DNA from 3 places in the Corynebacterium suranareeae genome. Region 3 is predicted to be linked to each of the others. Evidence: predicted binding sites of a transcription regulator. Region 3 holds the regulator's gene; each other region holds the start of a gene.
The links. The regulator LexA, encoded in region 3, represses DNA repair genes until DNA is damaged. The targets are predictions, from matches to a motif close to CGAACANNTGTTCG.
Positions count from the first base shown of each region.

Region 1: the regulator LexA is predicted to act here: its motif matches at 1,920-1,933, upstream of N24_RS11285 (SAV_6107 family HEPN domain-containing protein).
Region 2: the regulator LexA is predicted to act here: its motif matches at 1,535-1,548, upstream of N24_RS04560 (HNH endonuclease signature motif containing protein).

Region 1 is NZ_AP017369.1:2,437,075-2,440,351, forward strand. Features, by position in the region: gene N24_RS11280 (DUF3040 domain-containing protein) at 685-1,077, opposite strand; gene N24_RS11285 (SAV_6107 family HEPN domain-containing protein) at 1,397-1,822, opposite strand; gene N24_RS11290 (GNAT family N-acetyltransferase) at 2,035-2,589, shown strand; gene metF (methylenetetrahydrofolate reductase [NAD(P)H]) at 2,596-3,277, opposite strand, start outside.
Region 2 is NZ_AP017369.1:955,082-958,358, reverse strand. Features, by position in the region: gene whcE (WhiB family transcriptional regulator WhcE) at 1-98, shown strand, start outside; gene N24_RS16695 (50S ribosomal protein bL37) at 211-285, shown strand; gene rsrA (mycothiol system anti-sigma-R factor) at 331-600, opposite strand; gene N24_RS04565 (sigma-70 family RNA polymerase sigma factor) at 603-1,223, opposite strand; gene N24_RS04560 (HNH endonuclease signature motif containing protein) at 1,643-2,503, shown strand; gene N24_RS04555 (SOS response-associated peptidase) at 2,500-3,141, opposite strand; gene aroA (3-phosphoshikimate 1-carboxyvinyltransferase) at 3,152-3,277, shown strand, end outside.
Region 3 is NZ_AP017369.1:2,163,397-2,166,673, reverse strand. Features, by position in the region: gene N24_RS10130 (carbohydrate kinase family protein) at 1-331, opposite strand, end outside; gene N24_RS10125 (DeoR/GlpR family DNA-binding transcription regulator) at 328-1,107, opposite strand; gene lexA (transcriptional repressor LexA) at 1,412-2,173, opposite strand; gene N24_RS16640 (hypothetical protein) at 2,478-2,900, shown strand; gene nrdR (transcriptional regulator NrdR) at 3,000-3,277, shown strand, end outside.

The DNA.
Region 1 (3,277 bases), 270 kb from region 3:
GCCTTCTGCGACCAGGTAAGTATTTGCGTCATCCGTTTACGCGCCGTGGGCGCCGTGGGTTAGAAACGACTTTAATGAGGTCACTCTTGACCCCCATCGCCAGGTCGTACGCCTCACTTCACCTGGTGACCAAGAATGCTTATCCCCGAAAAGCTTCTGGTCATACAGAACGTTTTCCAGCCCTCCCAACTAGCCCTGGTGACCAAAAACCGTTAATACCCTCATGGGTTTGGCCATATACGACGGTTCTTAAAAACTCCCCACAAGATCCTGCCCCAAGTTGACACACAACCACCACATCCCCAGGTGGCGGTGCACACACCGACTGCACCACCAACTTCCACCCACATCGGGATAGATGTTCAACCGGAGGGTAAAGCGACCTAGATTAGCTAAGTAACTCAAGGATCCATGTTGGGCGAACACTTCCGTTTACCAACCCCCGATGCGTATTCGACAACAAGATGTTCTGATTTTGGCCACCTTTTCCGATCTTGATGCTGAATTTAGGCAGGCATGGAACACGGAAATATGAAGTTGCCCTTTGCCAGGATTGGGATGACTTTCATGTAATGCGCGCAGATTTAGCTATCCATAGAGAAGTGAGGAGCCACAGCCGATTAAAGCTGTAGCCCCTCACTGAATTACCCAACGGTGTTGGGAGAAGTCTTATTTAGTTACTTTCTACTTATTTCCCTCAAATCGACGACGGAAGTTTTCCTCCATCTTATCCCCGATTGTGGAATTTCCTGGCTGGCGATTCTTCGCATTGGAGGTGCGAGAGGCGACGGTGATCTTATTTGATCCATCTCCGCGCAACATCCACACTCCCGAGCCAAACATGACCAAGAATCCGATAATTCCGAGCGCAACGAACCACAATGTTTGCTGGCTTAATGCGACGCCGGCAACAAGAAATACAAGTCCGAGTACGAAAAGTGCGATTCCCCTGAGGGTTAATCCACCGCCTGTTAGGCCATTGTTACTTGCAACCGCTTTTCCAAATTTCGGATCATCTGCCATGAGCGCCTGCTCAATTTCGCGCAGTGCCCGTTGCTCCTGCTCTGAAAGTGACACGATGTCCTCCCGGTGGTTGTGTTGAGACATTTTTTCTTCTATGCCTTATTAACGCCCAGAATATCCAGATTGTTCCCCGTTATGCCAATAACGATTGAATCGAGGGGGTTACCCCTACTTCCCGTAGGCTCCGTTTTTGACACGGTGCCGTATCTCAGAGACCGCCAGCTGAGACAAATCAGTAAAAAGTGCAGCATGAACAGTGTTTTAAGTGGATGTAATAAGTTCCGAAACACCCACCACCACTACCCCCGTTTGGAGCCCCGCCAGGATTTCAGTAGACGAAGATCACAGAAGTCTCGGGCGTCAAGATCGGCCCTTAGGCAGCATCCACGCTTGAACCGAATCCCTGTTGTGCCTCTTCCAGGAATTGAGCAACACGTGACATAAATTGATCCAGTTGAGCCGGCGTGAGTGAAATCTGCAGCCCACTGTTCGCCCTTGACCTAATCATCGAAAACTGAGATAGCTCGTCTGCCCAAGCTGCGGCTTCCTCACCAACCATATGCAATTGATCCCACGCACTTTTAGGCTTGCGCTTTCGTGCTGCTACCGCACTTCCGGCGACTACCGCACCAGCGGTTCGAAGTGCGGATTGATATGACATCTCTAAAGCAAGCAAAAGATCGCCTTCGCCACGGTAACTATGGGCTTGTTCCAAAAGAATATTGGCTTTGGAGAGGAACTGAGCCCGCTTACCTCCCTGTCGTTCAAACCTCGTTGTTGCTGAAATTACGTCACCCATTGCGTCCCTCTCCTTTCGAACCTCATTTTGATTAAGCTTTCGCTTCTCTTGTTATGGGTCACTTTAAAGGTTGGGGTGGACACGCTCCCACAATATTCGAACAAATTTTCTAATTGGAAAGTCTTAGTCTTAACCGGCACGACAAGATAGCTTTAGAGAGTTTTCTGACGGATCCCCAAACAGCTGCCTTAACTTCTGGTTTGATGGTGAGCGTGTCACCAATCATTCGAAAGCTAAGTATCCCCGAATTCACCATCAATGCACCGGTATTGGTGGATGTTTATATCCAAGCGATGAATTACGACAAAGCTATACGGGATACCCGAATTGAAGTGTGGCGCAGAAACTCTCAGAATCCTGGTTTTACGGCAGTGACGGCACTCGTGGATGATCAGGTCGTTGGCGTGGCTTATGGGTTTAACGGCAGTCCGGACCATTGGTGGCAACATCAACTTCGTCGAGGACTTCGGCAGCTAGGCGGCCCTACAGAGACAGAATTTCACATCATAAGTGATTATTTTGAGGTCGCCGAAGTTCACGTACATCCTGATTTCCAAGGGCACGGTATTGGGCGAAGGATGATGCACGAACTCTTACAGGACAAAGCAAGCTCCTACGCTATTTTGTCCACGCCTGAGATTGAGGATGAAGCCAATAAGGCGTTCAGCCTTTATCGCTCTCTTGGGTTCACAGATCTACTGAGGCATTTTAGGTTTGACGGCGACCAACGCCCGTTTGCAGTATTGGTCGCCTCTCTCCCGCTTTAGAAGAATTTAGCGTACTGCGTCTTGTCCATGCTCGGCTCCCCAAGCCGGAGCCATGCCTAAGTTGTAGAGCACTTCTTGGGTTGCTCGGGTGAAGTTGAGAGTCATAAAGTGCAGGTCTTCTGCACCTTCTGCAATCAAGCGTTCAGCCATGTTCGTGGAATATTCAATTCCCACTTTTCGAATTTCGTCCTTGTTGGCTTCTTCGTTGCCATTTGCAGCACGAACAAGAGCTTCCTCAAGATTGCTTGGCAGTTGTGCACCGGACAGTTCGACCTGTCGACGCACTGAACGCAAGCTTGTAATCGGCATGATGCCCGGAATAATTGGTTTAGCTCCGTGAATCGGGTCAGCTGCGACCAATCGATCTCGAAGTCGAAGATAGTCCTCCACATCGAAAAACATTTGTGTGATGGAATACTGCGCACCTCCACGAAGCTTCGCCAACGTGTATTTAGTGTCTTCTTCTAAAGTTTTAGCGCGGAAGTGCCCCTCAGGAAAAGACGCAATGCCAAGATCAAACTGCTCAAACTCGGGGGTGGCTTTAATTAAGTCGATCAACTCCGAGGCGTAATTCAAACCACCTTCCGTACTGACCCAATCACCTAAAGGATCTCCTGGCGGATCGCCTCTAAGAGCAAGCAGGTTGGTCAAACCAAGCTCGAGGTACTCTTGCAGAATTGCCTTCATC
Region 2 (3,277 bases), 1.2 Mb from region 3:
AGGACGCTGGTGTATGGGGTGGCATGAGCGAAGACGAGCGTCGTGCTCTCAAGCGTCGCAAGAACCGCGGTCGCGGACGTGCACGCATCGCTGTTTAAGCAATTTTTAAAACTACATTTTTAACCGCTGCGTAACCTCATCTTTGTTCCGCTGATGAGCACCCGCTAAAGTATCTACAGTTGATCAACATTTGGATTATAAGGAGGACTCATGAGCAAGCGAGGACGCAAGCGTAAGGATCGTCGCAAGAAGGGCGCGAACCACGGACGTCGCCCTAACTCTTAAAAAGAGTTGACCGCCAGGAAGAAAATTTTCTTCCTGGCGGTTTTTCTATTCCTGATGGTATTCAACTCGTATTCGGTACGAAATACGCTGGCGAAGTTCTACGGGTGCAGATTCGCAGCAGCATTTGCGTAGCAGATTCCGAAATTCCGATTCGGCTTCTAGGAGCTGTAGGCATTTGGGACATCCTGCGGCGTGGATTCTGAGGCGTTCACAGGCGGCTTCGCTTAGTTGATCGTCGAGTAGCTGATGCATTTCCTCGAAGAATTCAGGGCAGCCACAATCGCCTTTCGAGTCGCTGCGGTTGAGATTCGTCATCGTTATGCCTCCGAATTTTTCTTCATGTCGGGATGTTCAAGACCAATGCCTTGTTCCTTCGCTACTTCCTTTAACATTCCTCGAAGCTGTTTTCTTCCACGATGGAGTCGTGACATTACAGTTCCGAGTGGAACATCCATGATCTCGGCGATTTCTTTGTATGCGAGATCTTCTACATCGGCATAATAAACCACCATTCGGTATTCCGGGCTGAGTTGGTTCATTGCCTCACCGATTTGCCCATCTGGAAGGTTTTTCAATGCCTCCACTTCCGCGGATTCCAACCCGGTTGAGGTGTGCGACTGCGACTCAACGAGCTGGTAATCCGTGATCTCATCAGCTGAGGTTTGCGATGGTTGCCGCTGCTTTTTTCGGTACATGTTGATGTACGTGTTCGTCATGATCCGATAGAGCCAAGCCTTCAGGTTAGTGCCAGGCTTGAAGCTTGCGAACGCTTGATATGCCTTGATGTAGGTGTCTTGCACCAGATCTTCCGCATCTGCGGGATTTCTGGTCATGCGCAAAGCACCGCCATAAAGCTGGTCAAGGAGTGGCAGTGCCTCCTCTTCAAAGCGGGCAGCCAACGCGTCTCCATCGACTGTGCCGGTTCGGTTTTCAGCCATGTGGCCCCTTTCGAAAATGCGTGTTGACTATTCTACTTCGGATGCAAACCTGACCTTTCGGGGGTAGCTATAAATCCGCTTGAGCTGTTATTTAAACCTTACGCTACCCCCGCGTGTCCACCTCATAGTTTAGAACATATGTACCACTTCAATTTTTAGGAGAAACAATGTTCTACTTCACTGTTAACAACCCGAACGATCCAATCAGCGCTGAAATTGTTGAAACTAATCGGCGTGACCTAGCCTTTTGGCACCGTATGCGACCCGACGATGATGCTGATTTAGCCACATCAATCAACAAAATATGCACCCGAACAGGCCTTCCTCGCAAACTAATAGCCGCTTGCCTGTTTAGTGTCTGTTTCCTGCCCTGCTTACCGAACTTTCACAGACTCGTCGAAAAGCTCGGACATCTCGACATGGCGCGCATAAACGCTATCACTAAGGCTGGCGGCAAAGTGCCCATCGAAAAAAGAGAGCTTTTCGACGCCTACCTCGTCGATTACCTGACACCCCGAGCGGAGGCTCAGTGCTTGCCTCAGGCAAGCTCCATCGCTGCGATGATGCGGAAATTCATAGCCCAGCACTGCCCGGATGACAGCGCAGCCTCAGCGTCCGAGGAAGGAACGATCCGCTACCGCAGAAATAAAAAAGGTGGAGTCAGCATCACCATTGATTCCACAGCAGCCGAAGGGGTCGAGATTAAAGCTGCCCTTGAACAAATGTCAAAAGATAAAAAGTGCACACCCGGCACCTCCTTGCTCAAAATCATCCGCGGACTGCCAACCAAGGTGGTTTTGAATACTTACGGCTCCAAGGACAAACCCGAATATCTAGAGGGCGGCGTGTGGCTTTCCAAGGAGCAGTCAGAATTCTGGAAGACTCGCACCACCTCTGGCCACGATATGGATGCTGCACACTTTGCCTACACTGACGCCTACGCTCCGACCAAGGAGATGCGCATCTACATTAAGGGGCTACACAGAACATGTAGCGTCCCAGGTTGTTGTGTAGCGGTTGAAAACTGCCAACTTGACCACATTATCCCTTGGGGTAAAGGTGGACCGACAACTCCATGGAATATTCACCCCTTGTGCGTATTCCACCACATCCAAAAAACAGAAGAGCGGCTAAAGTGCTATCCACTCCCCGATGGCACCGTCCTATTCCTCATCGACGGCATTCCGGTTGTATCTATTCCTGATGGCCCCTTGTCAAGATCAAATAAAACGTGGGGCACAAAATTCGGCGATTACATGGAGCGCAAAATCGCAGCTTAAGCCAGCAACCCTTCGTGGTCATTACGAACATTACCTACCTCTGAAGACACCTCTCGAATACTCAAGTGCTTCACCCACTCTTGAGAAACCGGATGCAACAATCCCGAAGCCTCCTCAACAGAGCCAAACAACCACGCGTCAATTTCATCGTGCTCTAAAAACCGAGGCAACCGATTATGCAGCCAAGCAATTGGTTCGACAGATTCAGTAGTCACCATCGTTGCCGAAACCTGATTCAACCCTGTTGACCACAACCCTGCAGCCCACATAATTTCATCACCAAGTGAAACGAAATGAGGTTTCTTATCGTGCCATTCGTAATAGCCATCCATAGGAATTAGGCACCGCTGCTGTTTAAACGCATCACGAAACGACGGCTTCTCCGCCACTGTTTCACCGCGAGCATTAAAAAGTGGAGGTCCTGAATCATCCTTCTTCCAATGTGGAAACAATCCCCACCGGGCTGGTTCCAAGATCATCTCGTCTCCGGGGCGAACGATCGGGATTATCTGAGTCGGCGCAAGATTGTAACGTGGACCCGGCGTCCCTTGCGGTGCGACAACGGATCTTCCGACCACAGCTTCAGCCGCTTCAATAAGAGAATCACCGGTGGTGAACAAAACGAATCTTCCACACATAACATCTATTATGGTCTTTGTGTCTGATTCGTCTACATCTTTGCCCATTTGGGATGCTCCGCGCGCTCGCGGCCCCATAGTCTCGGACCTGGCTATCCCCGGTTCCAAGTCAATCACTAACCGTGCCCTGATCCTG
Region 3 (3,277 bases):
CATCCAGCGGCATCGGTGAATCTTTAAATTTGGTTTCATTTCCATCCCCATCCCGCATGGTGATATGCATCGGGATAGGACCAGCCACGGGGATAATCTCATGCGGCAAACCAGCAAAAGTTACCAATCGCATATAGTGCGAAATCTCCGGAGCAGGGAACACCGCAAATGTTTCATTGCCACCATAAAACAATGTGGCGGCTACACCTGTGCCAAATCCACCAGCAACAGTAGAGACTTGCTTAATCTTATTTGCTTCGCCAATTTCGATTTCACCGTTGAGCTCATTAGTACTCAACAGGTATGGACTAGCCGTGACAGTAAGAATCATTCTGCAATCACAACTTCAATGTCACGATCACGCAACTGCTCAACAAAACTTGCAGGTGCACCGGAATCTGTCACCACTACGTCAATATCACTAATGGCACCAAAGCTCACGAGGTAGTCGGTGCCCATCTTTGTGGAGTCACACAACACCACAACATTATTTGCGTTGGTAATCATTGCTGACTTCATTGCTGCTTCTTGGGAATCAGCCGTAGACAACCCATGATCTAGAGTCAATGCATTGGTACCGATAAACACCACATCAGCACGCATCAACGCTAGAGTGCGCAATGCAGTATCACCAACAACTGCCTGCGTGATTGCTCGAACACTGCCGCCTAGTAGCTGAACATCGTCTAGTCCTGCATTGGCCAAATTCAATGCGATTGGTAAACAGTTAGTCACAATCGACCATTGCTTTGCACTGGGATGTTCTGAAATAAGATCTGCTAGAGCAGTGACAGTTGTACCGGCGTCAAGGAACAGTCCTCCATGCTCGGCTGGTAAGAACTGCATTGCTGCCTTTGCGATCGAATACTTCGCCGAAGATGCAGACCTGAAACGGGTATCCAAACTTAACTCTGTAGTTTGGAAGGATTGAGTGGCAACAGCTCCACCGTGTACGCGGTGGACAATTCCTTCGCGATCCAAGACCGCCAAATCGCGCCGGATGGTTTCAGCGGTGACATCGAAGCGGCCGGCTAATTCTGTGACATTTACACGTCCCTCTACTGCCGTCAATGACGCAATCTGACGACGGCGCTCCTCTGCGTACATGCCACTCCTTAAAGCAAAAAGCCTATTTACTAAATATGTCCGAATTTCTAACCTATTGTCTCACTGAACAACGCGCAAAAGCCTCATTTGGTTGCAAGTGGAGGTGTGAAATCGGTAAACAATCAAAAAATCGGGCAGGATTTTTTCAAAATCTGACGACAAAACTCCGAAAACCCACAGGTAAAGTCACTTTTTAGATTAAGAAAAACTTATTTGCCCGATTACCCCCGAATGTGGCTAAATAACAGAAATCCCGCCTCGTGATGTGAGAACACATCTCAAGGCGGGATGGCTAAAAGCTGATCTATAGCTTGCGCATCACGGAAACAACCTTGCCCATGATTTCTGCGTTTTCAGCAGGAATCGGCGCAAAAGTATCATTATGTGGCAACAGCCAGACACCAGAGGAATCCTTATGGAACTCCTTCACGGTAGCTTCACCGTCAATCATGGCCGCTACAAACTCGCCCTGCTCTGCTACTGGTTGAGAGCGAACAACAACCCAGTCACCGGTAAGGATGCCCGCATCTCGCATGGACTCACCGACTACTTGGAGCATGAACAGTTCACCATCTCCAACGATCTCGGCTGGAAGTGGGTAGTACTCTTCAATGTTTTGCTCAGCCATGATCGGGCTTCCGGCAGCAATCTTTCCAACGACTGGAATGAAGGCAGTCTGTCCCGACAACTCAGGATCTGGGGAAGTGCTTTGGTTTTGCTTGTTTTTGTTAGCAGCACTTGCTTTAGGGCCACGGCCTTCAGTTTCTGGAAGATGACGAACATCTACAGCACGTGGTTTATTGGGATCCCTGCGAAGAAATCCCTTCTTTTCCAACTCTTTAAGCTGGTAAGCAACAGACGATGTGGACTGGAGTCCTGCTGCATCACCGATTTCTCGAATGCTTGGTGGATAACCTCTTAGAACCACAGCATCTCGGATTACTTCTAAAATTCTGCGCTGCCTGTCAGATAGGCCAGCTGGGTCTGGTTTGCCATTTGGCAACGTCTTGGCAGTACGGCTACCACGACTGCCTCGCGCTCCTGCTGGCTTCTTTTCGATTGCCATCTCCCTTTTCCCTTTCTTTTGCACACCTGGGGTGACGCCTAAAACTTCGGCTACGTTCACCGCATTGCGATGAAGCTGAGCTATTCGAACCTTTGTCAGTTTCTCTAATTTCTAACCATACATGTTTTCCTGCGGAAATGGTACGAGTGTTCGACGATTTTCACCCAACTCTAGACAAATGTTCGAATGGGGTGCTATAAATCGAACATGGGAAATCACTCGAACATGTGAACGGTATGAGTGTTCGAAGGTGTCCTGGTCGAGCGTTATGATGTGGGCAAGAAAATACGGTTGGAGAGTTGAGATGACTATTTATGCTGCTAACGGGCTGGAATCGGGTGCACGACGTCAGGGGGTTGTGGTGCCATCTGCTGCGGTTTGGATGCAAGAAGTGCCGTCTGTAGAGCGAGTTAAGAAACGTCATGTTCGAACGATTGACTGTTCGAATAGTGATAGGTTCTGTCGCCCCGAAAGTCTTCGAATTCTGCCACATGGGCGGAAAAATTATCCAATATCACAGCAACATCTACGTGAGCACTTTACAGGTTCTACGCAGAACCATAATCCTCACGCGCGTTCGATTAAAGAATCACTAAAGCAATGGGCAGGTGGTGGGTTATTTGGGCTCGTAATTTTTGCAGGGATTGTGCTGTCCCAGTCAGGCGAGGAAGAAGCAACGCAGACTTTCTATGAAACACAAGTAGTCGGAGTCAGCCTGGACCGATAATCCAAAACGACGCGCTGCTGGCATAAACTAATGGACTAACCGCCAGTTCACTTCAAGGATTAAATGGAAATGCCTGAAGTGAAAGATGAGGAGCCATAAGTGTATTGCCCATTTTGCCAACATGATCATTCCAAAGTTATCGACTCACGTGTGATCGATGCTGGAAGCTCGATTCGTAGACGTCGAGAGTGCAGCGAATGCCAAGGGCGGTTTACCACGATCGAAAAAGCTGTGCTCCTGGTGGTTAAAAGGAATGGCGTTACAGAACCCTTTAGTAGGGAGAAAGTTGTCACTGGTGTTCGGCGAGCTTGCCAGGGGCGAGACGTATCAGATGATGCCCTTAAGCGGCTTGCGCAACAAGTGGAAGAAGCCGTACG